3 regions of the Paraburkholderia sprentiae WSM5005 genome follow, and region 3 is predicted to be linked to each of the others. Evidence: riboswitches for the same ligand, from Rfam matches in the RefSeq annotation. Region 3 holds a riboswitch; each other region holds the start of a gene.

Region 1 (9,807 bases), 1.1 Mb from region 3:
CGCGGCCTCGGCGCGCATCGCGCTCGCACGGTCGAACAAGGTAGTCAGCAAACCCTTCGCGAGCGCGAGGCGCTGGCCCGCCAGCATCGACCCGGAGCAATCGAGCACGAAGCAATGCAGCACCCCGCCGCGCGGCATTTCGCGTACGAAGCGCAGATGCTCGCGCCGCAGCGTGCGCCCGCGCATCGCGGCGAGCGTCGCTGGCCATGCGATGCGCCGGCCCGGTGCCGCATGCGACGTGTCGTGCGCACCCGCCCCCGCGCCTTGCCGCCATCGAAAACCGCTGCGCGAGTCAGCGGCGGCGCCTTTCCGATGGCTCAGCGTTTTTTTGCGTCGAGCGGAATCACGCCTTTGACAGGCACAGCCCCGGTCGGCTCGGGCGGCAGGTAGCCCCAGTCGGGATCGGCGGAAGACGTCGCGGATCCAGCTGCACGGTCAGACGCACTACCAGTAACGTCTTGTGACTGCGCCTCGCCTTCCTGCTGGCGCTGATTCGCATGTGGCGCATCATGCTGACGCCGCCGATGAAGCAGCACCGCATCGGCAACGCGCTCCACGTGTCGCACCGTCACCGCATCCGCCCGTTCGAAAGCGGCCAGCGCGCGCGCCGCGCGCAGCATCACGAGGTCGGCGCGCAGGCCGTCGACGGCCGCGTCGATGCACAGCGCGCTCACGCGCGCATGGACGGCGTCATCGAACGACAGCAGCGGCAGCGCCGCGCGCGCCGCGCGAATTCGCTGTACGTATGAAGCCTGCAGCTCCGCATAAGCGGCACGAAAACCAGTGGGGTCGAGCTCGAACGCAAACCGCGCTTTCACGATGGCCTGCCGCACTTGCGGCTCGAACACATTCTGCAACTCGACCATCAGACCAAAACGGTCGATCAGTTGCGGCCGCAACTCGCCCTCTTCCGGGTTCATCGTGCCGATCAGCACGAAGCTCGCGTCATGACTATGCGACACGCCATCGCGTTCGACGGTGTTCACGCCGCTCGCCGCCGCATCGAGCAACGCATCGACGAGCGCATCGGGCAGCAGATTGACTTCGTCGACGTACAGCACGCCGCGATGCGCCTTCGCAAGCAGTCCCGGCGAGAAGCGCACGGACCCGTCGCGCAGCACCGTTTCGATATCGAGCGTGCCGATCAGGCGATCCTCGCTCGCGCCAAGCGGCAGATTCACGAGCTGCCCTTGCGGCAGCAACTCGGCAAGCGCGCGCGCGGCGGTCGACTTCGCAGTGCCACGCGGTCCGCTGATCAATACGCCACCCAAGCCCGGATCGATCGCCGCCAGCACCAGCGCCTGCTGCAACGAGGCCTGGCCAATCAGCGCCGCAAACGGAAAAACCGGCCGCGGCGCCGTGCCGGACGCGACGCCTGCGCTGCCTACGTCGTCCGTTCCCCGCATCGCTCCATTCATGTTTGTCTTCCTTCGATCTGCTGCTCGCTCGCGAGCAGATGCGTTTCCACCTGCGCGCGATAGTCGCCCGGTTGCTGCCACAGCCCCCGCTGCATCGCTTCGAGCAAACGCTCGCAGATCGAATGCAGCGCATGCGGATTGTGCCGTTGCATGAACGCGCGGGTGTCGGCGTCGTTCAGATAAGCATCGGCGACGAGCGCGTATTGATGATCGGCGATCACGCGCGCCGTGGCGTCGTAGCCATACAGATAGTCGACGGTCGCGGCGATCTCGGCCGCGCCCTTGTAGCCGTGGCGCTTTACGCCATCGAGCCATTTCGGATTGACCACGCGCGAGCGGATCACGCGTGCGATCTCCTCCTGCAGCGTCCGCACGCGTGGCGCGGCCGGATTGCTGTGATCGGCGTGATAGACGCGCGGCTGCTGACCGGCCAGGTGCCGCACCGCCGCGACCATGCCGCCCTGAAACTGGTAGTAGTCGTTTGAATCGAGTACGTCGTGCTCGCGATTGTCCTGGTTCTGCAGCACGAGGTCCATCGCTGCCAAGCGGGCGCCAAACACTTGATGCGCTTCCTCGCCTGCGCTCTTCTGCGCGTACGCGTATCCGCCCCACGCCTGATACGCGTTCGCCAGATCGGCGTCGGTCCGCCATTGGCCTGAGTCGATCATCTGCTGCAGACCCGCGCCGTACGCGCCGGGCCGCGCGCTGAACACGCGCCAGCCGGCGCGCTTGCGCGCTTCGGCCGGGTCCATGCCGCGCGCGATCAACCCATCGCGTTCACGCTGCACGCGCGCACGAATCGGATTGAGTTGCGCAGGCTCGTCGAGTTCGGCAACCGCTTGCACCGCCGCATCGAACAGATGCATCACGTTCGCGAACGCATCGCGAAAGAAACCGGATACCCGCAACGTGACGTCGATACGCGGCCGGTCGAACGCCTCGATCGGCATGATCTCGAAGTCGGTCACGCGATGGCTGCCGGGCGCCCACTTCGGCCGCACGCCGAGCAACGCGAGCGCCTGCGCGATATCGTCGCCGCCGGTGCGCATCGTCGCGGTGCCCCAGACCGACAGGCCGATCGCGCGCGGATAGTCGCCGTGCTCTTGCAGGTGCCGCTCGATCAGTTGCTGCGCCGATTTCAGGCCGAGTGTCCACGCGGCTTGCGTCGGCACCGCGCGTGTGTCGACCGAATAGAAGTTGCGGCCGGTGGGCAGCACGTCGGGCCGTCCGCGCGACGGCGAGCCGCTCGGGCCCGGCGGCACGAAACGTCCTTCGAGGCCGCGCTTCAGTTGCGTCATTTCCTGCGGGCCGCAGGCGTCGAGGCGCGGCAGCACGTCGTCGCGCAGGCGCGCGATCACCTGTGCCGCTTGCGGCAGACCAACGTCCGCTACCGGTACGGCTTGCGAGCGATCCGCGTCATCGCAATCGACACCGCACACGCCGCGCAACCACTCCGCCGCGAGCAACTCCAACCGCTCGCGCGTATCGCCGTGATGTCGCCACGGTGCGTCGCTGACCCGCTGCAATACCTCGGGACGTGGGCCGTCCCATGCGGCTGCCCAATCCACGCTCAACGGATCGAACCGATGATCGATGCGCAGGTCGCGCGCCAGCGCGTCGACGAGCCCCGCCTTGCCGCCGCGTCCATCGCCGATCGGAAAGCGCCCCAGCGCGAGCAGCGTATCGCGCCGCTGCACGCCGCGCGGCGACTGTCCGAACGTATGCAGGCCATCGCGAATCTGCGCTTCCTTCAGCTCGCACAGCCACGCATCGACGCGCGTGAGCAGCGCGTCCTCATCGTCCTGACCGTTCGGCGCGGCGAGACTCAGCTCTTCATGCAGCCGATGCTCGACGATCGTCGCCAGAATCGTGCGACGCAGCAGTTTCGCGCGACGCGGATCGACCATCAATGCTTCGTAGTATTCGTCGACCTGGCGCTCGAGGTCCTGCAGCGGTCCATAGTTTTCAGCGCGCGTAAGCGGCGGCATCAGATGATCGACGATGACCGCCTGCGCGCGCCGCTTCGCCTGGCTGCCCTCGCCCGGATCGTTGACGATGAACGGATACAGGTGCGGCATCGGCCCGAGAATCAGATCGGGCCAGCACGCGTCGCTCAACGCGACGCTCTTGCCCGGCAGCCATTCCAGGTTGCCGTGCTTGCCGACGTGCACGATCGCGTCGATGCCGAACTGATCGCGCAGCCAGAAGTAGAACGCGAGATACGCATGCGGCGGCACCAGCTCGGCGTCGTGATAGCTCGCGTAGTCGCCTTGCTCGCGCGAACGCGCGGGCTGAATGCCGACGAACACCTGCCCGCAGCGCCAGCCGGCGATCATGAAGCGGCCGCGCCGCAGCGTGGGATCCTGTTCGGGCTTGCCCCAGCGCGCGTTCAACGCGTCGCGCACGCTGGTCGGCAACGCATTGAAATGCGCGAGATAGTCGTCGAGTGAAAGGCTTTGCAGAGCTGGACGCAGATCGCGCACCACGGGATCGTTGGTCACGCCTTCGGTCAGCCTGTTCAACAACGCGTCGCCGTGTTCGGGCAATTCGCCGACACGATAGCCCTCGTCGTGCAGCATCGACAGAATGCCGACTACCGACGCCGGCGTATCGAGCCCCACGCCATTGCCGATACGCCCTTCGCTCATCGGATAGTTCGCGAGGATCAACGCGACTTTCTTGTCGGCGTTATCGAGCGAACGCAAACGGCACCAGCGGCGGCTCAGCTCGGCGATAAAACGCACCCGTTCGAGGTCGGGCTGATAGCGGACCACGTCGACCTGTGTATGCGCGCAGCGATACGCGAGCCCCTTGAAGCTGATTGCGCGCGTGATGATGCGCCCGTCCACTTCGGGCAGCGCGATATGCATCGCGATATCGCGCGAATTGAGGCCGTGATTGTCCTTTAGCCAATCTTCACGATTGCCGCCGCTCAGGATCACCTGAAACACCGGCGCGTCGCCGGCGAGCGCGAGCGGTTCGGGATCGTCGATCGCGGACGCGGCGAACGCGGTCGTGTTCAGCACGAGCGCGGCACCATGCTGCGCGCACAGCGACTGCACGACATCGCGGCTCAGCGCATCCTTCAACGACGTGATCGCGAGCGGCAGCGGATTGAGCCCTTGCGCTTCGAGCGCATCGATCAGCGCATCGAAGACCGCGGTATTGGCGGCCTGCAGATGCGCCTTGTAGAACAGGATCGCGACGACCGGCGCGTCCTGCCGCCAGCGCGCCTGCCAGTCGGCGATGCTCGGCGTATCGCGCTCGGGGTGATACAGCGACGTGGCCGGCAACGCGCGCGGCGGCTCGGGCTCGCGTCCCCAGTCGAGCACGCGATAGGCGATGCAGCGCAAAAACGCCTCGGCGTTCTGCGGGCCGCCCTCGCGCAGATAGCGCCACAGCTGCTGACATAGCTCGGCGCTCGCGGTGCTGCGCGCGAGCAGATTCGGATCTTCCTGCAGATCGCCGGAAAACATCGCGAGGGTTTGCTGTTTGCGCTGCGCGAGCGCGACCACCTGCTCGATGCCGTACGGCCAATACGTTTCACCGCCGAGATGATCGACCACGACGACGCGCGCATGCTGCAACACGTCGTCGAGATAGAAATCGACCGAGGCCGGCTGACGCAGATAGGTGACGTTCGCGAGCCGCACGCTCGGGAAGCCGTCGCCCAGACGCGGCACCACGCTCGCGAGCAGCGACAGGGTGGTGTCGGCGGAACTGAGCACGACGATATCGGCGGGCTGCTGATCGATGCGGATCACGCCCTGCGTATCGTCGACGAAGCCGCCCGGCGTCGTGCGCAGTAGATGCATGCTGGCGCGCCCGTTATGCCGTCGCGTTCGACGCCGCGGCAAGCGCCGCGTCGAACGCCTGTTGCAGCGTGTGCGGATCGAGGTCTTCGCCGATCAGCACGAAGCGGCTCAACGCGCCTTCGCCATGTTCACCGGCCTGCCAGCGCCGGTCGAAGTAGCTGTCGAAGCGCCGGCCCACGCCCTGAATCACCAGACGCATCGGCGCGCCCGGCAACGCGGCGAAGCCTTTGACACGGTAAATCGTGTGGCTTTCGACCAGCGCCTGCAAGGCGGCGAGCGCCGCGTCGCGCGAGCGCAAATCGGCCTGCACGACGACCGAATCGAATTCGTCGTGGTGATGATCGGGGTCGTCGGCGGAACCATGGTGGTCGGCACGCAGGTGGATCGTCTGTTCCGACGCCGCTTCGAGGCCCAGCAGCGTATGCAGGTCGAGCCGCCCCTGTTGCGCGCGTACGATCTTCACTTGCGGCGGAATCTCCGCGCGGATCGCGGCTTCGACCTCGTGCTGCCGCGCATCGTCGATCAGATCGGTCTTGTTCAGAATCACCAGATCGGCCGCCGACAACTGGTCTTCGAACAGCTCGTGCAGCGGCGACTCGTGATCGAGATTCGGATCGGCCTTGCGCTGCGCGTCGACGGCGAGCGGGTTATCGGCGAACTGGCCGCTTGCGGCGGCCGGTCCGTCCACCACCGTCACCACCGCGTCGACCGTGAAGCCATTGCGGATCTGCGGCCAGTTGAACGCCTGCACGAGCGGCTTCGGCAACGCCAGGCCCGACGTTTCGATCAGCACGTGATCGAGTTCGTCGCGGCGCTCCGCGAGCTTTTCCATCACCGGGAAAAACTCTTCCTGCACGGTGCAGCACAAGCAACCGTTCGCGAGTTCATACAATCGCCCTTCGGTCTCGACCCCGTTTTCATCGCAACCGATGCCGCAGCCCTTGAGGATTTCCCCATCGATGCCGAGCTCGCCGAACTCGTTGACGATCACCGCGATGCGCTTGCCGCCCGCATGCTGAAGAATGTGTCGCAGCAGCGTGGTTTTGCCGCTGCCGAGAAAGCCCGTGACGATGGTGACGGGAATCTTGCGCAATTGTGTTTGCATCGTGAGATCCATCCCTTGGCGTTGCATCGGCATGCCGGGCAAGTCCGCGCGATTCCGCACATCGGCTGACGAATGGAACGAATGAAGCGCGCGCACCACGGCCAATGATCACGGAACACGGGGACGAACGACGGCATGGCCGCGACAACGGGAATATAGAAAGCGGAAGTGAGGTCATGAACGCGCCGCCGCATCCCCGCGGCGTACGTTCTGCTTCTTCGGGCCGGTATCCGGGCTGGCGAAAGCGCCGCTTCCCCTTCCCGGACGAGTGGTTTCTCGTCCAGTGGTGAAATGTCGACGCGCCCTTGCGCGAGGACATCGAAGCCGGCACCGCGGCGCCCGGCCAGCAAGCCGGAACCGCTTTTCGCTTACCGTTGCGGGGACAGCACAGGTTAGCCGCTCAAGAGCAGAAGGCTCCCTGTTTCCCGTTTAACTGCATGCGCACGAACGCGCACGCGGGCACCCAAAGTGCGTGCGAGTGTAGGCCCGCGGCCTTGCGCAGTCAAGGAACGCAGCGTGTCGGAAAATGCCGCCGAGGCTTATCCGGCAAGGCGCCATGTGCTATCGTATGCGCGCGTTTGGTGCCCGCACATGCGCTCGCGTGTGCAGTTAAACGGGAAACAGGCAACGCGTCGCGCGTTCAACCTGTGCTGTCCCCGCAACGGTAAGCGACCTGCGGCGCGCGATTCGATTTGCCCTCGATTCTGACGTGCCGCGCATGCGTTTTTTGATGCCACTTTCCCGCGAATGCGCAAAAGGGAGGGGAAGGCAAAGCGCGTGAGGCCGCCAGCCCGGATACCGGCCAGACGCGGAGGCGGCGCCGCATGCATCCGTGCATCGCGTGGCGCCGCCGGCCGCCGGAATCCGCGGGGAACGGATGTGAAGGCGTAGCAGCGCGGCATCGCGCCTGCCTAGATTCGCCGTTCCGCATGACCTCTACGTTCACCGCCGCGCGCGCTGTCGCGCGCCGCTTCTCTTCTCCCATCACCGCATGGCGCACGCCATGCACGCCGCGATGACGCGCGCCTGGCTGATCGGCGCCGGTCCCGGCGACGTCGAGCTGATGACGCTAAAGGCGACCCGCGCGCTCGCCCAGGCCGATGTCGTGCTCGTCGACGATCTCGTGAATCCCGACGTGCTGCAGTTCGCGGGCGCCGACGCACAAATCGTGTACGTCGGCAAACGCGGCGGCCATCCGTCGACGCCGCAAGCCGACATCGTCGCGCAAATGCTCGCGCATCTGCGCGCGGGGCGCAGCGTCGCGCGGCTCAAGGGCGGCGATCCGTTCGTGTTCGGCCGCGGCGGCGAAGAGTTGCAGGCGCTGCAGGCGGCGGGAATCGAAGTCGACGTGATCAACGGCATCACGGCCGGCATCGCGGCGCCCGCGGCGCTCGGCATCGCGGTCACGCACCGCGATCACGCGCAGGGCGTCGTGTTCGTCACCGGCCACGGCGCCGGCAGCGGCGAGCCGGACTGGGCCGCCCTCGCCGCGACGCGTATGACGCTGGTGATCTACATGGGCATGCGCCGGCTCGGCGAGATCGCCCGCGCGCTGCTCGCGGCCGGCATGCCCGCCGACACGCCCTGCGCGGCCATCGAGTCGGCGACGCGACCCGAGCAGCGTCACGTGCTCGCGCCGCTTCGCGAGTTTGCCGAGGCGGTTGCGCGCGCGGGGCTCGGCTCGCCGGCAATCGTCGTGATCGGCGGTGTGGCATCGCTCGCGCTTGCGCGTGATGCGGCCAAACGCGACGCCGGCGTCGCACGCGAACCAGCAGCGAGCGCGACACGACACGAACTCGCACCCGAGATCAAAACGCTGAGCGTCGGCATCGGTTGCCGCGCGCACAGCGAAGCTGTTGATATCGAAGCCGCTGTCCGCGCGGCGCTCGGATCGAATGCCTTCGAACAGATCCGCGCCATTGCGACGATCGACACTAAAGCCTGCGAAGCAGGTCTGGTCGAATTCTGCTCACGTCATCAGCTGCCGCTGCAACTGTTCAACCGCGAGCAGATCGCCGCCGTACCGGTCGCGTCGCCGTCGGCGGCCGCCCACGCGCATCTCGGCGTCGACGGTGTGTGCGAGCCGTGCGCGCTGCTGGCGGCGGCAGCGTCGGACTGCGCCGCAACCGCGCAACACGCGCGTCTAATCGTACGCAAGACCGCGCACGCCGGCATCACCGTGGCGATCGCAGCGGCGCACAACGCTGCCGTTAGCGACACGACCTCATCCCATCCCGCCTCTCAAGACCAGGACCCTCGATGAAAACCGATCCGGAATCGCATCAACGCATGACCGAACGCCGCCGCGAAGGCCACGAAAAGAAGCAGGCCGGCGCGACCGTCGAAAAAGGGCTGCTGATCGTCAACACCGGCACCGGCAAGGGCAAGAGCACGGCCGCGTTCGGCATGGCCGTGCGGGTGCTCGGCCACGGCATGCGGCTCGGCGTCGTACAGTTCATCAAGGGCGCGCTGCATACGTCGGAGCGTGATTTCCTCGGCGCTATCGCCCAGTGCGACTTCGTCACGATGGGCGATGGCTACACGTGGAATACGCAGAATCGCGAGGCCGACATGGCGACCGCGCGCAAAGGCTGGAACGAAGCGCGGCGGATGATCGAAAGCGGCGACTATCAGATGGTGATCCTCGACGAGCTGAACACGGTGCTGAAGTACGAATACCTGCCGCTCGACGAAGTGCTCGCCGTGATCAACGCGCGCGCGCCGATGTTGCACGTCGTCGTGACCGGACGTCACGCGCCTGATGCGCTGATCGAAGCCGCCGATCTCGTCACGGAAATGCGCGCGATCAAGCATCCGTATCGCGAGCAGGGTGTGAAGGCGCAGCCCGGCGTGGAGTTCTGAGCGATGTCCGCCTCCCCAAAGGCGACTTCTTCCGGGGCGTCCCCCCAGGGGACTTGCCCCGCGCTGTTCATCAGCGCGCCCGCGTCGGGACAAGGCAAGACCACGATCACCGCCGGTCTCGCGCGCTATCACCGACGGCTCGGACGTCGCGTGCGCGTGTTCAAGACCGGGCCGGATTTTCTCGATCCGATGATCCTCGCGCGCGCGAGCGGCGCGGCGGTGCTGTCGCTCGATTTGTGGATGGTCGGCGAAAGCGCGTGCCGCAATCTGCTCGCGCGCGCGGCGCAAGAAGCCGATCTGATCCTGATCGAAGGCGTGATGGGCCTGTTCGATGGCACGCCCAGCAGCGCCGATCTCGCGATCGCATTCGGTGTGCCGGTGCTGGCGGTGATTTCCGCGCAGGCGATGGCGCAAACTTTCGGCGCGCTCGCGTTCGGCCTCGCCCGCTTCATGCCGCAGCTGCCGTTTTATGGCGTGCTCGCGAATCGCGTCGGTTCCGCTCGGCACGCGCAGATGTTGCAGCAAGCGCTGCCGCCCGAGTTGCGCTGGTGCGGCCACATCGCCGCGGACGAAGAGATCACGTTGCCCGACCGTCACCTCGGCCTGC
Region 2 (9,807 bases), on a different replicon from region 3:
GGCGAGACCGTCCTCGTGAAACGCGCCCGTCGCGACGAGCGACGCCGCCATCGACAGCAGTACCGCGACACTCGCCGGAAACACGCGCAGCGCGGCCAGATACACAAGTGCGCTGAAGCCGCCGACCAACACGCCGACCAGCGGAAAATAGCGCGCCGCCGCATTCAGATAATGCGGCTCGAAGCCGACCCAGCGCGGTACGGGCACGCGCGTGAAGTAAGCGAGCGCCGTGAAGAAATAGCGCAGTTCCGCGAGGGGGTTCATGGACGTGGCGAGTGCAGGTTCACAGCGGTGCGGACCGAGCTTCGCGTCGTCGGGCAGCGGGTGCTCACGCGCTTCACGGTTCGCGATCCGCGACGCCCGCCGAATCGAAGCTGGCCATCTCGTTGACGAAGGCCACCGCCGCGCGCAGCAACGGCACCGCGAGCGCGGCGCCCGTGCCCTCGCCGAGCCGCATGTCGAGCGATAGCAACGGCTGCGCGCCGAAATGGGAGAGCATGCGCCGATGCCCGGCCTCGTTCGACGCATGCGCGAACACGCAGTAGTCGCGCACGTCGGGCGAAAACGCATCGGCGACCAGCAGCGCGGAGGTCGCGATGAAGCCGTCGACGAGGATCGTCATGCGCGCCTCGGCGGCCGCCAGATACGCGCCCGCCATCATCGCGATCTCGAAGCCGCCGAAGGTCGCGAGCACGTCGAGCGGCGCGCGTGCGTCGGCATGGCGCGCAAGCGCCGCCGCGAGCACGTTGCGCTTGTTCGCGAGGCCGGCGTTGTCGAGACCGGTGCCGCGGCCAACGCAGTCGTCGATCGGCACGCCGCACAGGCGGCTCATCAGACACGCGGCCGCCGAGGTGTTCGCGATGCCCATCTCGCCGAAGCCGATCACGTTCGTGCCTAGCGCCGCGTGATGACGCACGCGCGCGGCGCCCGCCCGCATCGCGGCGAGCGCTTCGGCGTGCGTCATCGCGGCTTCGTGTGCGAAGTTGCGCGTGCCGGGGCCGACCGGAATGTCGACGAGTCCGTGCGTCGAGGGCAGCGGCGTCGCGAGGCCCGCGTTGACCACTTCGAGTTCGAGACCCGCGACACGACTGAGCGCGTTGATCGCCGCGCCGCCCGCGATGAAGTTTGCAACCATCTGCGCGGTCACCGCTTGCGGATACGGGCTCACGCCTTCGGCGGCGATACCGTGATCACCCGCGAAAACGATCATCGCGGCACGCTGCACGGTGGGACGCGTACTGCGCTGGATCACGCCCATCTGGCGCGCCAGCGTTTCGAGCCGGCCGAGGCTGCCGGGCGGTTTGGTGCGGGTATCGATGATCCGTTGCAGCTCGGCGCGCAGCGTTTGATCGAGCGGGGCGACTTCGGGCAAACCGGCCGGGAGTGGGATGCGAGTCATAGGTGCGGTCGAAGAGCAATAGGAGTAGAAAATCAGCCTGACTGGGCGTCATGACCGGTAAGCGATTCGTGACGCCCGCGCGGCGCGGGAATCAGCGCCTCGTGTTCGCCGTCGCGAATCAGAATCAGCGGATAGCCGAACGCGCGGCTCGTCAACGCGGGCGTCAGCACGTCGCGAACGGGACCCGCGTACGCACCGCCCGCGCCGTCGAGCAGCAACGCATGCGTCGCGAAGCGGCGCGCGAGGTTCAGGTCGTGGCAAGAGAACAGCACACTACGGCGCGGTTCGCGCGTCCATGCGACGAGCGCTTCGAGACAGTCGATCTGATGATGCAGGTCGAGATGCGACAACGGTTCGTCGAGCAGCAACAGCGGCGCGTCCTGGCATAGCACCGCCGCGAGAGCAACGCGCTGACGCTCGCCGCCCGATAGCGACAGCACGTCGCGCGCGGCGAAGTCCGCGAGACCGAGCCGTTCGAGCGCCGCCTGCGCGGCCGCACGATCCTCATCGCGCTCCCAGCCCCAGCCGCCCAGATGCGGGAAGCGGTTCAGCAGCACAATGTCGAGCACGCTTGCGTTGAACGCATCGGCCGCGCTTTGCGGCATCAGCGCGCGGCGCCGGGCGAGCGGTAGCGGCGGCCAGTCGGCCATGCGCACGCCATCGAGTTCGACGTGGCCCGCCGCCGGATGCAACAGGCCCGCTAGCGTCGACAGCAAGGTCGTCTTGCCCGCGCCGTTCGGCCCGGCGATGCACCAGACTTCGCCCGCATGGAACGTGTGCGTGAACGCGTCGAGCAAGGTGCGCGCGCCGGCGCGCAGCGTCAGGCGCCGCGTGCTGAGCATGCCAGAGCTGGGGCTGGGTTCGGCTCGCATCATCGGCGGCGTTTGAGCAGCATCCACAGGAACACCGGCACGCCGACCAGCGACGTGATCACGCCGACCGGCAATTGCGCGGGCGCGATCACGGTACGCGCGATCAGATCCGCGCCCATCACCGCGACGCCGCCGCCGAGCGCCGCCGCCGGCAGCAGCATGCGCTGATCGTTGCCGAACGCGAGCCGCAGCATGTGCGGCACGACCAGACCGACGAAGCCGATCGTGCCCGCGGTCGTCACCGCCGCGGCGGCCGCCAGCGACGCGACCAGGTACACCCGCAAACGCAGCGGCATCACCGCGACGCCCAACGCCTGTGCGGCCGCGTCGCCGCGCAGCAGCACGTTCAGACGCGGCGCGGCCGGGACGATCGCGAGCAACACGAGCGCCAGCGCAATCAGCGCGGTCCACGGCAGCGCGCCGCCGTTGAGGTCGCCGGTGAGCCAGAACAGCATGCCGCGCAGACGGCTGTCGGGCGCGAGATTGAGCAGCAGCATAATCAGCGCGCCCCACCCGGCCGCGATCACCGCGCCGGTCAGCAGCAAACGCGGCGACGTGTCCTGCGGCTCGCCGCGCCACAGCTCGCGACGCGCGAGGCCCAGCACCAGCAGGATCGACATGAACGCGCCCGCGAACGCGCTCGCGTCGACGATCCACCATGCGCCGCCCGCGATCATCGCGACGAGCGCGAACGTCGCCGCGCCGCCCGACACGCCGAGCACGTATGGCTCGGCCAGCGGATTGCGCAGCAGCACCTGCAGCAGTGCGCCGGCGAGCGCGAGCAACCCGCCGCACGCGAAACCCGCGAGCGCGCGCGGCAAACGCAACGTGCGCACGATTTCGCCGGCGAGCTCGTCGCTGCCCGCGCCGAACGTGTGTGCAGGCGCGAGCGCCGCCAGCACGCGCGCCGGCGCGAGCGGCACGCTGCCGAGCACGAGCGACGCGCCGAGCACCACGAGGGCGGCGAGCGCGAGCCCGAACCAGATCGCGGCGGCGCGCTTCGCGTTCATCGGGCGCGGCGTCGCCATCGCGGCGGACAGCGAACCGGACCCGCGACTCATGCGCGTGCGCTCACGCATGCGGCCGATCCGGCGCGCGCGTCAATGCTGCTGCCAGCCGAGCGTGAGATACGCACCGCGTCGCGGCGAGTTGTACGAGTAGGCCGTTTCATAGTCCTTGTTCAACAGATTGTCGATTTGCGCGCTGACGTACCACGCTTTCGTGATGTTGTAGCGCGCCGACAGATTCACGATGCCATAACCGCCGAGGTTGCCGGTGCTGTCCGTGCGCGGACCGCTGACGATCCACTCGCCGCCAACGCGCCATCCACCGATGCTGCGATTCACCGCGAACGACCCGAACCGTCGCGCGCGCCGCACGAGGTCGGTGCGGTTGTCGAGATCGACCGGATTCTGCAGCGTCACCGATGCACGCACGTCGGTCCTGCCGACATGACCGCTCCACGATCCTTCGAGTCCCTGCACCTTCGCATGCCCGACGTTCTCGGCGAGATAGATGCCGGGGATCGTCTGCACGTAGTCGATCAGATTCGTGTAACGCGTCTGGAAGGCGTTCAAGCGCATCACGCCCAGCGCATCGGTCGCGTACTGCAAACCGGCTTCCACCGAATGACTGCGCTCGGGCTGGATCGACGGATTACCGCTGATCGGATAGTACAGATCGTCGAAGCTGGGCGCGCGGAACGCATCCGAATAGCTTGCGGTTGCCTTCCAGTGCGACGTGATGTCGAAACCGTAGCCGAGATAGTAACTGTTCGCCCCGCCGAAATCGGAGTACTGGTCGCGCCGCACGTTGGCCTGAACCTGGTTGCGGCCGAAGCGCGCGCTGTAGCCCGCGAAGACCGAATCGACGTGACGCTCGGGCGCGGCGAACGTGTCGGAGTCGAGCGTCTGGTCGAGATGCTCGTAGCCGACTTGCAGCTTCTGATTCGCGGCGAGCGCGAAATCGTTCTGCCACGTGTACTGGCGATTATCAGTATCGAAGCGGCCGTTGTAGATGCCATTGCTGTTCGATACGCTGCGGTCGTCGCCCTCGGCGAGCGTGACGTGGGTAGTCCACCAGCTGGTCAGCTTGCCGTTCGCGAACACCGACACCTGACGCACCTTGCTGTAGAGGTTGTTCAGATCGGTAGGCTCGCCGTACGCATTGTCGTAACTGTTGTTGTTGTTCGACTGGAAGTATCTGACGCCCGCATCCCACTTGTCGTTGAACTTGTGACGCAGCGACGCGGTGATGCTCTCGTTCAGGTTGCCGTTCGCGTTCGGATTCGCGTTCGGCGCCTCGAGCGGATCGAGCGACGAAAATCCGTCGTCCTTCGTGCGCGCCAGCGAGATGCTGAAGGTCGTGCGGCCGTCCTGATCGAGCGCGCCGTTCACGCCGGCCGTTTGCGTTTGCGTGTGATAGCTGCCGTAGCCGACCGAGAAATGGAATCGCGGCGGATGATCGCCGCCGTCTTTCGTGAACACCTGCACGACGCCGCCGATCGCGCCCGAGCCGTACAACGCCGACACGTTGCCGTTCACCACTTCGACGTGATCGACCTGATCGAGCGGAATCTGCGCGAGCTGGGCGGAGCCGAGGCTCACCGAGTCGACGCGCACGCCGTCGATCAGCAGCAGCGATTGCGTCGATGACGCACCGCGCAGAAAGAGGCTCGTGGTCGAACCGGGGCCACCCGTACGCGAGATTTGCGCGCCGGGCGCGAGTTGCAGCAGGCCGGGCAGATCGGTCGCGCTCGTGTCGGCAATGTCCTGCTGATCGAACTGCGTGGTCTGCGGGATCGCATCGGTCAGCGCTTGCGCTCCGCGTTGCGCAGTCACGACGATCGGCGAGAGCGCGGTGTCCGAGGCATCGACTGAAGGGACATTGGCGGCGTTGGCAACGTTTGCGGCGTTCGCAGCGGTTGCGTCCGTAGCGGACGATGAAGACGCAGACTCGGTGCCTTGTGCATGCACGACGAGCGGCAGGCTCGCGAACGCGAAGAGCGTCGCGCGGGCGATGGGGGACAGCATGGGATGACGTTCCTGTGGCTAGCGTGCGTGGCCTGCTTCCCCGCGGGCCGACGCGTCACGAGGCGTCCCCTGTTTAGCGTTTTGGCGGGGACGTCTCTCTTTTCTGGCCGGTATCCGGGCTACGACACATCGATCCCGCCTTCCCACGCGTGACGCGCAGTGGCACACTCGCACGTTGAACTTCCAAGCTTGCGATCAGGACCGACCTGCATGAGCATTCACATGCGGTCGCTTACCGTTGCGGGGGCAGCGCAGGTTCGCGCATCCGGTTTGGCACCGCGCGCGCCCTGCTTCCCGTTTAACTGCGCGCGCCGAAAAGCGCGCGCGGGCACCAGAGTGCGGAAGTTTAGGAGCGGCCTCGCAGGGCGTCAAGAAAGGTCAATCGGCGCGCAATCGGTTCTGTTCAATGCAGGTTATTGTCCGATGGATTGCCGGTTGTTTATCTTATGTTCGACGACACGACACGTAACGAACGTGCACGAAGCGATGCTGTTACGTCTCGAAACGAGACAATTGTCGGAGCCTGTAATATTCCGCGCTAAAATGCGATGTCTTTAGAGGACGCAGCACATGCTCACCGAACTCGAATCACTCTCCCAAAACATCGGCAAGCTGATTGCGATCAGCCAGCGCCACAACGAAGCGCGGCTCGCGCTCGAAGAACAGCTCGCGCAAACCCGTGCCGAGGTACAAGCCACGCATGCTGAGCTCGCGCATTTGCGCGAGGAGCGCGACGCACTCCAGGCCGAACGCGACGCGCTGTCCGCCAAGATCGACGACGCTCAGGTGCGCCTTAATGCGATCCTCGAAAAATTGCCGCGCGCCCGCGCGAGCAGCGAACCCGATAACCAGCTCGATCTGCTCGAGCCCGCTCAGCCCGAACATGAGGAAGCGGAAAGCGACGTGAGCCGACACGGAGAAAGCGCATGACCACCAAGCAGATCGAGGTATCGATTCTCGAAGTACCCTATCGTCTCGCCTGTTCGCCGGAAACGGAGGGCGCGCTGCTCGAGGCGGTCGCGCGCGTCGACGCGGAGATGAAGAAAATCCGCGGTAGCAGCAACGTGCGCGGCACCGATCGGATCGCCGTGATGGCTGCGCTGTCGCTGGCATCGGAACTGCTTAAGCTGCAAAGCAGCGTGCGGCACGGAGAAGCATTTCCTGCTGAAGAAATCCGGCGTACAATGAAGCAAATGAACGAACAGCTAGGTACTGTGATCGAGCAGTACAGCTTGCAGTAAGCAGTAGCGGGTTGAGTAGCGGGCCGGTTTGGAACCGGTCGCGAGTTCAAAAGTATGTGTTGTAGCTTCATCGGTTTAGCTTCCCTGCCTGGTTCGCCAAGGTCATACATTCCTTGAACCAATGCCATGTGCACGGTTGCGGAAATTTGTAGCACGGGCGTGCGCGTCACTCTGTCTGATGTACCCGAAGTGTTGCTAACTGCGACCAATTCTGAACCCTCGGTTCAGGATGCCGGCCTAGCGGCTAAGGCGGGGACCTTATCTGGAACGGCGTCGGACTTCGGTTCGATGCCGTTTTTCTTTGGTCGTCGTTTTTTCGTTTGAGCGCCTTTTTCAGGGGCTTTTTCGCACGCGCCTGCTGTTGATGCGCGTCGTTCAATCTGACACGTTGACTCCGATTCATGCGCTATTGGCTAATGAAGTCCGAACCGGACGAAGCAAGCATCGACGACCTCGCCAACGCACCGCGTCGCACCTTGCCGTGGACCGGCGTGCGCAACTATCAGGCGCGCAACTTCATGCGCGACGTGATGCAGGTCGGCGACGGCGTGCTTTTCTATCATTCGAGCTGTGCGGAGCCCGGCATCGCGGGCATCGCGGAAGTTTCGTCGACCGCGTATCCGGACCCGACCCAGTTCGATAAGAAGAGTCCGTACTACGACGCCAAATCGTCGCCGGAAACGCCGCGCTGGATGCTCGTCGACGTCGTGTTCAAGAAGAAGATCGCGCTGATTCCACTTGCCGCGCTGCGTGAACATGCCGAATTGCAAGACATGCGCGTGCTCGCCAAAGGCAACCGTCTGTCCATCACGCCGGTCACCGATGCCGAATGGCGCTTCATCACTAAACAGCTCGTTTAAAGGCGAGCTCGCAGCGCGCCAACGCTCGCGATGTCGCGCGGGTCATCATGACAGTCCGGCGGCGAAACACTAATTGGGGAACCAAGCCCCGCTAAAGCGTGCCTAATCGCTCGACGAAAGCGCGGGCTCAGCCCGACCGCTCGACGGCCCCCGAACGCCCATCGCCAGCGCATCCGTCAAACCGCGCGCCACCGTCGCGCCGCCACGCGGTACTCGCGTCGAACGTGCACAACCAGTTCAAATCAGGAGTCCGGCTATGACGAAAAAAACCGCACGCGCCCTCGCACTCGCGCTCGCCGTTGGCGCGCCTGTGGCACTGGCACTGAACCCGGCGCCCGCGCGCGCGCAGAGCATGATGCAGCAGCCGTCGGGTGTGCTGTCGCTGAATGCGCAGGCGAGCGCGGAAATCCCGCAGGACGAAGTCGAAATCACGCTGTTCTACGAGCAGGAAGCGAGCGAGCCCTCGTCGTTGACATCGACGCTGAACCAACGCGCCGACGCGGCATTGCAAAAAGCGCGCGGCGTGAGCGGCGTGACCGCGCGCTCGGGCGCGTTTTCGATCTTTCCGTCGACGGACCGCGACGGACGCATCTCGACGTGGCGCGGCCGTACCGAAGTCGTGCTCGAATCGCGCGACTTCGCCGCGGCATCGAAGCTCGCGGGGCAGATGGCATCGATCATGCAGGTGGGCAACGTGCGTTTCTCGCTGTCGCCAGAAGCGCAGCGCGCGGCCGAGCAGCGGCTCACCGGCGAGGCGATCAAATCGTTTCGCGAGCAGGCCGCGTCGTCCTCGCAAGCGTTCGGCTTTAGCGGCTATTCGATCCGCGAGGTCAACGTGAACCACAGCGGCGTGATGCCGCGTCCGATGATGATGATGAGCGCGCGCGCAATGGGCGCCGACGCGAAGACCTCGCCGCTGTCGCTCGAAGGCGGCACCTCGACTGTAAGCGTCAACGTCTCGGGGTCGGTGCAGATGAAGTGACGCGCAAGCGCGAACGCAAGCTCAAATGCAAACGCCACGGCATCTGTCGATGCCGTGGCGTTTTTTCATGCAGCGCTTGCTACGCTAGTTGAGCGCGGCTCAGTTCGCGCCAACCGCCTGGGCCGGTTCGCGCCGCCCGCGGCGATACGCCCACACCATCAGGCCAATGCCCGCGAGGATCATCGGCAGCGACAGCCATTGACCCATCGACAGCCCCATTGCGAGCAAGCCGAGGAAATCGTCCGGCTCGCGCGCGAATTCGACCGTGAAGCGGGCGAGGCCGTAGCCGATCAGGAACATCGCGGAGATGGCGCCGAGCGGCTTGGGCTTGCGCGAGAAGAAGATCAGCACGAAGAACAGCGCCACCCCTTCGAGCGCGATCTCGTACAGTTCCGACGGATGCCGCGGCAGCAGGTGATATTGCGCGAACACTTCGTTCAGATGCCACTGCGCGGCCAGTTGCGGATGCGCGGCGAGCCACGCGGCGTCGTCGGGCGCGGCGCCGGGAAACAGCATTGCCCACGGCGCGGACGGCTCGGTCACGCGGCCCCACAGCTCGCCGTTGATGAAGTTGCCGAGGCGCCCCGCCGCGAGGCCCGTGGGCACCATCGGCGCGACGAAGTCGGTGACTTGCAGCCACGAGCGCTTGCGCTGATACGCGAACAGCATCATCGCGATCGTCACGCCGAGAAAGCCGCCGTGAAACGACATGCCGCCTTCCCACACCTTGAAGATGTCGAGTGGATGCGCGAAATAAAAGCTCGCCTTGTAGAACAGCACATAGCCGAGCCGGCCGCCGAGGATCGTGCCCAACACGCCGTAGAACAGCATGTCGTCGATATCCTTGGCGGTCCAGCCTTGCGCGGCGACGTACGGCAGACGCAGACGCAGCCGGGCGACGACGATCGCCGCGACGAACGCGACGAGGTACATCAAGCCGTACCAGCGCACGGCGAGCGGCCCCAGATGAATGGCGACGGGGTCGAAATTGGGGTGAATGAGCATCGTGTAGTTATGGGCAGGTCAGGTTCGGAAGCAGTTCTTACAGCGGATTACGCGCGAGGCGCCACGCTCGCCGCATGCGCGCGCACGATATCGATGAAGCCCGCCAGCACCGGACTGACCTCGTCGGTGCGCCAGACGAGGCCCGTCTCGATCGCGGGCACCGACTCGGACAGCGGCCGGTATACGACGCCAGTGCGGCGCAGGTTACGCAACGATTGCGGCACCAGTGCGACGCCCATGCCGGCCGACACGAGACTCACGATGGTCTGCATCTGGATCGCCTCCTGGCCGATCCGCGGTGCAAGCCCCGCGACGCCGTAGCAATCCATAATGATGTCATAAAAGCCTGGCGCGAGACGCCTTGGGAAGATCACGAGCGGCGCGTCGGCGAGATCGCGCAGGCTGACGGGCGTGTC
Region 3 (9,807 bases):
CCGCGAGCACGCCATGACTCGTGCGCCGCCACTTTCGGGCGGCGACGACCAGCGTGCTGCTGACAGTGCGGCGCAGCGCATCGAGATTCGACATGGCCGGTATTGTATTTCCAAAACATTCGTTAGCAAGCTATTCAATTGGAAATACTTGATTCACGCGGCCAGCCCGACCCGCACCGTGCGCGCCAGATCGTCGAGCTGGAACGGCTTGCGCAGAATCGTACAATGCTCGATCGCGAGATCGGCAATGTCGACGTCGGCATAACCGGTGGCGAGGATCACCGGCAGGTCGGCACGCAGCTTGCGGGCCGCGGCGATCACGTCGATGCCGTTCATGCCCGGCATCGCGAAGTCGACCATCAGCAGATCGGGTTGGTCGTCGACCAGGCGGTCAAGGCCGGCCTGGCCGTCGGCGGCCTCGGTCACCGTATAGCCCAGCATGCGCAACGATTCAACCAGCATCGCGCGCACTTCGCTGTCGTCCTCGACCACGAGCACGCGCTTGTCACCGACCGCGTTCGCTTCCGCGTCGGACTCGGCTTCGCTGTGCGCGGCCACGCGCTGGCGCATCGGTAGCCAGATCTGCACCGTGGTGCCGACGCCTTGTTCGCTGAAGATGCGCGCGGCGCCGCCGGCCTGCCGTGCGATGCCATACACCTGGCTCAGGCCGAGCCCGGTGCCCTTGCCCACCGGCTTGGTCGTGAAGAACGGATCGAATACGCGCGACACGACATCGGGCGGAATGCCCTCGCCGGTATCGGACACTTCGATCACGACATAGCGGCCGTGCTTCAGCGCCCGGTCGGGCGCGTCGCGCAGGCTCACGTGAATGTCGAGGCGGCCGCCGCCCGGCATCGCGTCGCGCGCGTTGATCGCGAGATTGAGGACCGCGAGCTCGAGCTGATTCGCGTCGGCTTGAGTCCACATTTCGTCGCGCTCGAAGTGGTTGCCATAGCGGATGCCCGAGCCGAGCGACACGGCGATGATGTCGCGCATGCCTTGCAACAGCGCGACGACGTCGATCGCTTTCAGGTTCGGGTTGCTGTTGCGCGAGAAGGTCAGCAACTGGCCGGTCAGTTTCGCGCCGCGCTCGGTCGCGCGCTTGACGGTCGCCGCCATGCCGCGCAGGCGTTCGTCGCCGCACACGCGCGCGATCAGCTCCGCGTTGACCATGATCACGTTCAGCAGGTTGTTAAAGTCGTGCGCGATGCCGCCCGTCAGCTGGCCGAGCGCTTCCATCTTCTGCGCCTGCACGAGCACGGCCTGGACTTTCGCGCGCTCGTGGATCTCGGCCATCAGCCGGTCGTTGGCTGACGCAAGCTCATGGGTGCGCGCGGCGATGCGGCTTTCCAGCGAATCGTTCAGCTGCTCCAGCGCGTCCTGTGCCTCGATGCGCTCGGCCAGCAGCCGCCGGGATTCATATTGCCGCCCGCGTGCCCGCAACGACGACGCCACCGCGCGCCGCAATGTTTCTGAATTGAGTGGGCGCTCGAGCACTACCACGTTGCCGAGCCGTTCGAGCACGTCGCGCCCGCGCGCGGATCGATGACCGGCACTGCGCGCGCCGAGCAGGATGATCGGGAAGTCGGACCATGCGGGCTGCCGTTCGAGCCACGCAAAGAGACCCGAGCCGTGGCCGTTCGCCAGCGCTTCCTCGGTCAGCAGCGCTGCGCCCGCGCCGATGTCGAGCTCGGTGGTGAGCGCGTCGGCGTCGTTGCAGGTCACACAGGCGTGAGCGTCGTTGTGCAGCACAGCGGCGATCACGTCGGCGTCGCGGCCGAACGGCGCAAGGATGAGGACCCGCTGCTCCATCGCTCACCGTCCCGATGTATCGATTAGACGGTTCGTCGAGCCGAGCAACGCGGTGCTGCCGCGATACGAGGGCAGGCCCGACAAGACGCCCTCGAAGTCACGCAGCGCTTCGCCGATCTCGATGCCTTCCGCGCGAAGGCGGAACTGGCGGATCGTGCGTTCATGATCGTTCGCGCGGCTCTTCACGGCGGTCACCGCGGTCAGCACTTCGCCGTGGTGCTCGAAATAGCGGAACAGCAGGACCACGTCGCTCAGGTAGCTGATGTCGATCTCGGTCTGCACTTCGCCGATGATGCCGTGCTGCCCGAGCACGAGCATCGTGATCACGCCCTGCTGATTCAGATAGCCGAGCAGCTCGTGCATGTGCAGCAGCAGGTAGCGCTCGCCGGGCATCGCCTGCAGATAGGCGTTCAGGCTGTCGATTGCGACGTAGCGCACGCGCTCGTTTTCGACCGCGTCGCGCAGGTCGCTCGCCAGTTCACCCGGCGAGATTTCTGCGGGATCGATCTGGCGCAGCGTCAGCAGACCGCTGTCGACGTGCGGCGTGAGATCGATGCCGAGCGTCGCGCAGCGCGTGACCAGGGTGCTGAGCGTTTCGTCGAACACGTAGTACGCGCAACGCACGCCGCGTTGGAGCGCGGCAAGCAGACACGACACGACAGTGGTGGTTTTGCCGACACCCGACGGGCCGATGATCAGCGAATTAGTACCGGGGACGAGCCCGCCGCCGAGCAGCGCGTCAAGGCCGGGCGTGCCGGTGCTGATCGGGTTCGTGTCGAATTCGCTGTGATGCTCGGCGGCGACGAGGCGCGGATAGACGCGCAGGCCGCCGGTGTTCAGCGTGAAGTCGTGGTAGCCCTCGCGGAATTTGATGCCGCGCATCTTCGCGATGCGGAGGCGGCGGCGAGTCCCGCCGTAGTCATGGGCGACGTTGTCGAGGCTGATCACACCGTGCACGATGCTATGAAGCTGGATGCCGGCGCTGCCGCCCGTCGTATCGTCAAGCAGCAGCACCGTGCACTCGCGCGTCGAGAAATGGCGCTTGAGCGCGAGAATCTGCCGACGGTAGCGCAGCGGGTTTTCCGCCAGCAGCCGTAGTTCCGACAGGCTGTCGAGCACGATGCGCGCGGGCTTCAGTTCGTCGACGTGCTGGATCACGTTACGCACGCTTTCGCCGAGTTCGACTTCGGCCGGGTGAAGCACGGTCTGTTCGTATTGCGGTTCGAGCCCTTCTTCGGGCAGCTGTTCGAGTATCGTGAAACGGCTTAGATCCCAGCCGTGGCTCGCGCCGATCGCGAGCAATTCAGCACGGGTTTCGGACAGCCCGATGTACAGGCCGGTCTGCCCTTCGTCGAGGCCTTTCAGTAAGAATTGCAACGCGAAGGTGGTTTTGCCCGTGCCTGGCGCGCCCTCCACGAGGTACATGCGGTTCGGCGTGAAACCGCCGCCCAGGATGTCGTCGATTCCTTCGATGCCCGACGAGAGGCGGGCGGGGGTAGGGGCGGCGATAGTGGTCGACATGATGTTCGAAATGACGTCGGCAATGGCTTCGATCGAAATGGCGCGATGTCGCGGCCGGTATGGCCGTCGGCAATTTGTGTGCCGCCCCGCGTCGTTTGAATAAGCGGACGCTCGCGCGCATGGGCATGAAGCGTGCTGGCGAATGCGAGGCTCGCTGCGAGCCTTTTCGGCGGCACTTTAGAGCTTCACGCTCGACATGAAAACCTATCGACTCTCCGCTTTTGCGTTCACCGTGGCATCGCTCGCGGCGCTGCTGTCGGGCAACGCATCCGCCGACGATAGCCCTAGACCTTGCGCCGCGCTGAAACGGATCGTGGCTGCGGCGCCGGACGGCTTCGCCTCGCTCACGGCCGACGACGGCAAAGGCGTCGCGCAACCCTATGGCGACGACGCGCAATGTTCAGGCGCGCATCGCAGTTTCCAGTGCACGTGGACGCCGCATCAGGCGGCGGGCTCGAACGCGGATGCATTAGAAGCAGTCGCGGCCGACATCGCGTCGTGCCTGCCCGACGCGACGCATGATCAGAATTCGCCGGGACGTCAGCACTTTTATCTCGGTGCGAAGGATCGACGCACCGAGATCACGCTGACGCCCGAGGGGTCCAACAGGTTGCGGCTCGTGGTGTCGGGCAGGTAAGCGACGTCTTGGTTCATACCATGGTGGCGGGCCACCATGTCCAGCCGCGTCGTGAATGGCGTAATTCAACGAGCGACAACGGCGCGATCTCGATGCGACAAAACACGACCGGCGATGCACCGACAGCATGCACGATTGCCGCGCGCAGGAGCGGCGTGTGTGTGATTGCGACGATGGTTCGGTGGTGCGTCGAGACGCGGAAGGCTGCTTCGTTGACGGCATTGCATGAACGCACGTCCGCCTGCTGCGCGTCGAGCCATTCTCCAATTCGACGCACGAGTTGACCGAACGATTCGCCGCCGGGCGGCGCAGCGTCGGGCTCGCATGTCCAGGCGGCGAGTTCGTGCGGCGCTTCATCGGCAATATCCGCGAGACGTTGGCCGCGCCATTTGCCGTAGTCGATATCCGCCAATGCGTCGGCGGCCGTTGCGCTCAGACCGAGCGCCGTGGCGGTGTCACGCGCGCAGCGGGCAGGGCTGGTGAATATGGCGGCGTCGGCGGGAAGCGCGAGATGTTTGCGCGCCGCTTCGGCTTCGGCGCGCCCGCGCGCGTCGAGCGGATCGTCGGCGGGGAAGCGGCCCGCGCGCTGCGCGGCCGTTGCCGCATGGCTCACCAGTAATAGTCGCGTATCCATTCTTTGCCTTTGCGCCGTTTCGCACTTGCCTCGACGGCTCCATCGGCTCGCAGCGCGCGTTGAGGGGGCTCGCCGTCGCGGATGCCGCAGTTTAGCGCGTAGAATAGTGGCGCTGCGAAGCACGGAAGCCGGTGAGAACCCGGCGCGGTCGCGCCACTGTAATCGGCATTGCAATCTACAAGAGCCGAAAGCCAGACCTGGGCTTCGCATCATTCCTCTGCAATCGACTTTCGGGGCGCGTTACCCTCAGGAGATGTCCATCATGACCGAAGCTGTCTTCGATCCCGCCGCCCAACCGGCGGCCCAGCCCACTCCCATTCCTTTGCGCGAACTGTTGCCGTGGGCGGCATTCGGCGCTCTGTTGCTGCTCGCGCTTTACTTCGTTGGTGCGGAAGAGGGGGCGACGTCGCTCGTACCCGGCATGGTCGTGCATGAGTTCGTGCACGACGGCCGCCATCTGCTCGGCTTTCCCTGCCACTAACGGAGTTCGGCATGGTAGGTAAATTGTTAGTGCGGGGGATGCTCGCGGGTATCGTCGCGGGCTTGCTCACGTTCTCGTTCGCGCGAATCGTCGGCGAACCGCAGGTCGATCAGGCGATTTCATTCGGGGAAAAAGCGGCCGCAGCGCGCGGCGAAGCGCCCGAGCCTGAAATCGTGAGCCGCGAGACGCAGGCAGGCCTCGGCCTGCTGACCGGCGTCGTTACCTATGGCGCGGCATTCGGCGGCCTATTCTCGCTGGTGTTTGCGTATTCGTATGGACGGGCTGGGACCTTGAGCGTGCGCGCACTGTCAGCGTGGCTCGCGCTCGGTGCGTTCATTGCGCTCGTGATTGTGCCGAATATCAAGTATCCGGCCAATCCGCCGTCGGTGGGCGATCCGGAGACGATCGGCACGCGCACGGGCTTATTCTTTCTGACAATCGCGATTTCGCTTGTAACGATGGTGTTTTCGCTGAAGGTGCGGCGTCGCGCGGCGGCGAAGCTGGGCGCGTGGAACGGTTCGATCGTCGCGGGGCTCATGTTCGCCGCGATCATCGCAGCTGTGCAACTGTCGATGCCGGTGATCAATGAAGTGCCGGCGGCATTCCCGGCTGTACTGCTGTGGAAGTTCCGCGTCGCGGCGATCGGCATGCAGGTGATCATGTGGACGACGATCGGGCTGCTGTTCGGTGCGATGGTCGAGCGCAGCGCTTTTATGCGTACGAATGCGCATGTGACGAGGAAGTCTGTCTGAATAGCAGCGTGACGCGCGGCCGCGCTTTGCGCGCAACGGGCGAGAACGGTTTTGCTTCAAGTACTTGGCGCGGTTGTGGAGCGGTTATCCACAGGCTTGCGAACATTTTCTGTGGAAAAGCTGCTGAGTGGTTTTTCGCAATGCCACTCTTCTCTTCCTTTCCGGCGACAAGCCGGCAAATAGATCGGACGTCTAAGCAATCGAATTTTCGCACGACGTTGCTCAATTTTTAAGCTCTTCAACTTTTTAGAATAAATTGCGAGAAGGGTATTGACGGAACATGGGCCGCTCTCCATAATCTCGCCTCTCTGCTGCTGATGCAGCGACGCCAGACGAGGCGGTGCCGGGTAGCTGTAATGCCGGTACGGCGGGTTGGGCGGACCGATCTTTAAAAACTAACAGCCGATAAGTGTGGGCGCTTGATGCGCAATGCGGCAGCGGGTTCTGCGGAATCTGCTGTCAGGCAGAAGTATCAAGAAGCCTCACACAGTATCAGAGGAAGGTTGATCTGTCGGAAGACGGATTGATCATCGTCAGTACGTTGAGTGAGCGACCGGTTCAGAGATGGACCGAAAACAGTAACAGGTTTGAACTGAAGAGTTTGATCCTGGCTCAGATTGAACGCTGGCGGCATGCCTTACACATGCAAGTCGGACGGCAGCACGGGGGCAACCCTGGTGGCGAGTGGCGAACGGGTGAGTAATACATCGGAACGTGTCCTGGAGTGGGGGATAGCCCGGCGAAAGCCGGATTAATACCGCATACGCTCGGGAGAGGAAAGCGGGGGATCTTTCGGGACCTCGCGCTCAAGGGGCGGCCGATGGCAGATTAGGTAGTTGGTGGGGTAAAGGCCTACCAAGCCGACGATCTGTAGCTGGTCTGAGAGGACGACCAGCCACACTGGGACTGAGACACGGCCCAGACTCCTACGGGAGGCAGCAGTGGGGAATTTTGGACAATGGGGGCAACCCTGATCCAGCAATGCCGCGTGTGTGAAGAAGGCCTTCGGGTTGTAAAGCACTTTTGTCCGGAAAGAAAGCATCCCTGTTAATACCGGGGGTGGATGACGGTACCGGAAGAATAAGCACCGGCTAACTACGTGCCAGCAGCCGCGGTAATACGTAGGGTGCGAGCGTTAATCGGAATTACTGGGCGTAAAGCGTGCGCAGGCGGTGCTGTAAGACCGATGTGAAATCCCCGGGCTTAACCTGGGAACTGCATTGGTGACTGCAGCGCTGGAGTATGGCAGAGGGGGGTGGAATTCCACGTGTAGCAGTGAAATGCGTAGAGATGTGGAGGAACACCGATGGCGAAGGCAGCCCCCTGGGCCAATACTGACGCTCATGCACGAAAGCGTGGGGAGCAAACAGGATTAGATACCCTGGTAGTCCACGCCCTAAACGATGTCAACTGGTTGTCGGGCCTTCATTGGCTTGGTAACGAAGCTAACGCGTGAAGTTGACCGCCTGGGGAGTACGGTCGCAAGATTAAAACTCAAAGGAATTGACGGGGACCCGCACAAGCGGTGGATGATGTGGATTAATTCGATGCAACGCGAAAAACCTTACCTACCCTTGACATGTATGGAATCCTGGTGAGAGCCGGGAGTGCCCGAAAGGGAGCCATAACACAGGTGCTGCATGGCTGTCGTCAGCTCGTGTCGTGAGATGTTGGGTTAAGTCCCGCAACGAGCGCAACCCTTGTCCCTAGTTGCTACGCAAGAGCACTCCAGGGAGACTGCCGGTGACAAACCGGAGGAAGGTGGGGATGACGTCAAGTCCTCATGGCCCTTATGGGTAGGGCTTCACACGTCATACAATGGTCGGAACAGAGGGTTGCCAAGCCGCGAGGTGGAGCCAATCCCAGAAAACCGATCGTAGTCCGGATCGCACTCTGCAACTCGGGTGCGTGAAGCTGGAATCGCTAGTAATCGCGGATCAGCATGCCGCGGTGAATACGTTCCCGGGTCTTGTACACACCGCCCGTCACACCATGGGAGTGGGTTTTACCAGAAGTGGCTAGTCTAACCGCAAGGAGGACGGTCACCACGGTAGGATTCATGACTGGGGTGAAGTCGTAACAAGGTAGCCGTATCGGAAGGTGCGGCTGGATCACCTCCTTTCCAGAGTCGAGCATTGCTCGCGTCAAGTGCTCACGCTTATCGGCTGTGGTTAAGAAAGCAACGCAGACAGGCTCAGGGGTCTGTAGCTCAGCCGGTTAGAGCACCGTCTTGATAAGGCGGGGGTCGATGGTTCGAATCCATCCAGACCCACCATCCTTGTCTGTGGTGCGGGGCCGGGGGAGTGTGCCCGGGTCTGTGTGGGGCCGGGGGGATTAGCTCAGCTGGGAGAGCACCTGCTTTGCAAGCAGGGGGTCGTCGGTTCGATCCCGTCATCCTCCACCAATCCTCAATGCCAAGGGTTCAGCGCGAAGTGAGGCTGAGTACTTGGCATTGGCGATTGAGCCAGTCAGCGCGGTACGCGATGGAATGTGATACCGGCTGTCGTTCTTTAACAATCAGGAAGAAGTAGTAAGGAGATTCACGAAAGCGTGCCTGGAGATGGGTGCGTGAGTAGGTGAATCAGGGTTGTGATTGTATCGATGTATTTTAAAGGTGATCGAGAGATCGCCTTGGAATACGGCGCAACACGAATACTCAACCTGTAGCGAGTGCGTCTATCCCCTGCGGGGATGGGAGCCACGTAAGCGCCAGGGCGCTAGCGTGGGTCGACACAGAGACACACCCGTTATAGGGTCAAGCGAACAAGTGCATGTGGTGGATGCCTTGGCGATCACAGGCGATGAAGGACGCGGTAGCCTGCGAAAAGCTCCGGGGAGCTGGCAAACGAGCCTTGATCCGGAGATGTCCGAATGGGGAAACCCGGCCCGTATGGGTCATCCTGAACTGAATCCATAGGTTCAGCGAAGCGAACGCGGTGAACTGAAACATCTAAGTAACCGCAGGAAAAGAAATCAACCGAGATTCCCAGAGTAGTGGCGAGCGAAATGGGACCAGCCTGTACTCTTTATTTGTAGTGCTAGCCGAACGCTCTGGAAAGTGCGGCCATAGCGGGTGATAGCCCCGTAGGCGAAAGCATTATGAAAGAACTGGGTGTACGAGAAGTAGGGCGGGACACGTGAAATCCTGTCTGAAGATGGGGGGACCATCCTCCAAGGCTAAATACTCGTGATCGACCGATAGTGAACCAGTACCGTGAGGGAAAGGCGAAAAGAACCCCGGGAGGGGAGTGAAACAGATCCTGAAACCGCATGCATACAAACAGTCGGAGCCTTTGAAAGAGGGTGACGGCGTACCTTTTGTATAATGGGTCAGCGACTTACATTCAGTGGCGAGCTTAACCGATTAGGGCAGGCGTAGCGAAAGCGAGTCCGAACAGGGCGTCCAGTCGCTGGGTGTAGACCCGAAACCAGGTGATCTATCCATGGCCAGGTTGAAGGCACGGTAACACGTGCTGGAGGACCGAACCCACTAACGTTGAAAAGTTAGGGGATGAGCTGTGGATAGGGGTGAAAGGCTAAACAAACCTGGAAATAGCTGGTTCTCTCCGAAAACTATTTAGGTAGTGCCTCGTGTATCACCTTCGGGGGTAGAGCACTGTCATGGTTGTGGGGTCCATTGCGGATTACTACGCCATAGCAAACTCCGAATACCGAAGAGTGCAATCACGGGAGACAGACATCGGGTGCTAACGTCCGGTGTCAAGAGGGAAACAACCCAGACCGCCAGCTAAGGTCCCCAAATATGGCTAAGTGGGAAACGAAGTGGGAAGGCTAAAACAGTCAGGAGGTTGGCTTAGAAGCAGCCATCCTTTAAAGAAAGCGTAATAGCTCACTGATCGAGTCGTCCTGCGCGGAAGATGTAACGGGGCTAAGCCATATACCGAAGCTGCGGATGCACATTTATGTGCATGGTAGGAGAGCGTTCCGTAAGCCTGCGAAGGTGCACTGG

Evidence for each region. A riboswitch is a leader RNA that binds a small molecule or an ion and turns the genes downstream of it on or off. The one in region 3 is predicted to bind cobalamin.
Region 1: linked by a shared signal. The riboswitch ahead of cobA (uroporphyrinogen-III C-methyltransferase) and the one ahead of BJG93_RS27720 (CbtB domain-containing protein) in region 3 are both predicted to bind cobalamin.
Region 2: linked by a shared signal. The riboswitch ahead of BJG93_RS03540 (TonB-dependent receptor domain-containing protein) and the one ahead of BJG93_RS27720 (CbtB domain-containing protein) in region 3 are both predicted to bind cobalamin.

The regions. Positions count from the first base shown of each region.
Region 1 covers NZ_CP017562.2:1,287,861-1,297,667, forward strand. Annotated here, with positions in the region: gene BJG93_RS22605 (vWA domain-containing protein) at 1-186, opposite strand, end outside; gene BJG93_RS22610 (ATP-binding protein) at 318-1,418, opposite strand; gene cobN (cobaltochelatase subunit CobN) at 1,415-5,233, opposite strand; gene cobW (cobalamin biosynthesis protein CobW) at 5,247-6,338, opposite strand; cobalamin riboswitch at 6,543-6,820, opposite strand; cobalamin riboswitch at 6,901-7,159, shown strand; partial or broken gene cobA (uroporphyrinogen-III C-methyltransferase) at 7,354-8,115, shown strand; gene BJG93_RS36250 (cobalamin biosynthesis protein) at 8,200-8,601, shown strand; gene cobO (cob(I)yrinic acid a,c-diamide adenosyltransferase) at 8,598-9,200, shown strand; gene BJG93_RS22635 (cobyrinate a,c-diamide synthase) at 9,204-9,807, shown strand, end outside.
Region 2 covers NZ_CP017561.2:744,176-753,982, reverse strand. Annotated here, with positions in the region: gene BJG93_RS03560 (adenosylcobinamide-GDP ribazoletransferase) at 1-264, opposite strand, end outside; gene cobT (nicotinate-nucleotide--dimethylbenzimidazole phosphoribosyltransferase) at 338-1,399, opposite strand; gene BJG93_RS03550 (ABC transporter ATP-binding protein) at 1,432-2,274, opposite strand; gene BJG93_RS03545 (FecCD family ABC transporter permease) at 2,271-3,332, opposite strand; gene BJG93_RS03540 (TonB-dependent receptor domain-containing protein) at 3,372-5,303, opposite strand; cobalamin riboswitch at 5,392-5,654, opposite strand; gene BJG93_RS03535 (ATPase) at 5,874-6,233, shown strand; gene BJG93_RS03530 (cell division protein ZapA) at 6,230-6,544, shown strand; RNA gene ssrS (6S RNA) at 6,623-6,804, shown strand; gene BJG93_RS03520 (EVE domain-containing protein) at 6,946-7,404, shown strand; gene BJG93_RS03515 (SIMPL domain-containing protein) at 7,661-8,386, shown strand; gene lgt (prolipoprotein diacylglyceryl transferase) at 8,486-9,391, opposite strand; gene BJG93_RS03505 (LysR family transcriptional regulator) at 9,439-9,807, opposite strand, start outside.
Region 3 covers NZ_CP017562.2:2,409,305-2,419,111, reverse strand. Annotated here, with positions in the region: gene BJG93_RS27745 (MarR family winged helix-turn-helix transcriptional regulator) at 1-94, opposite strand, end outside; gene BJG93_RS27740 (ATP-binding protein) at 154-1,812, opposite strand; gene BJG93_RS27735 (ATPase domain-containing protein) at 1,816-3,333, opposite strand; gene BJG93_RS27730 (hypothetical protein) at 3,530-3,970, shown strand; gene BJG93_RS27725 (histidine phosphatase family protein) at 3,984-4,604, opposite strand; cobalamin riboswitch at 4,677-4,825, shown strand; gene BJG93_RS27720 (CbtB domain-containing protein) at 4,867-5,085, shown strand; gene BJG93_RS27715 (CbtA family protein) at 5,097-5,837, shown strand; rRNA gene BJG93_RS27710 (16S ribosomal RNA) at 6,427-7,959, shown strand; tRNA gene BJG93_RS27705 (tRNA-Ile) at 8,036-8,112, shown strand; tRNA gene BJG93_RS27700 (tRNA-Ala) at 8,166-8,241, shown strand; rRNA gene BJG93_RS27695 (23S ribosomal RNA) at 8,591-9,807, shown strand, end outside.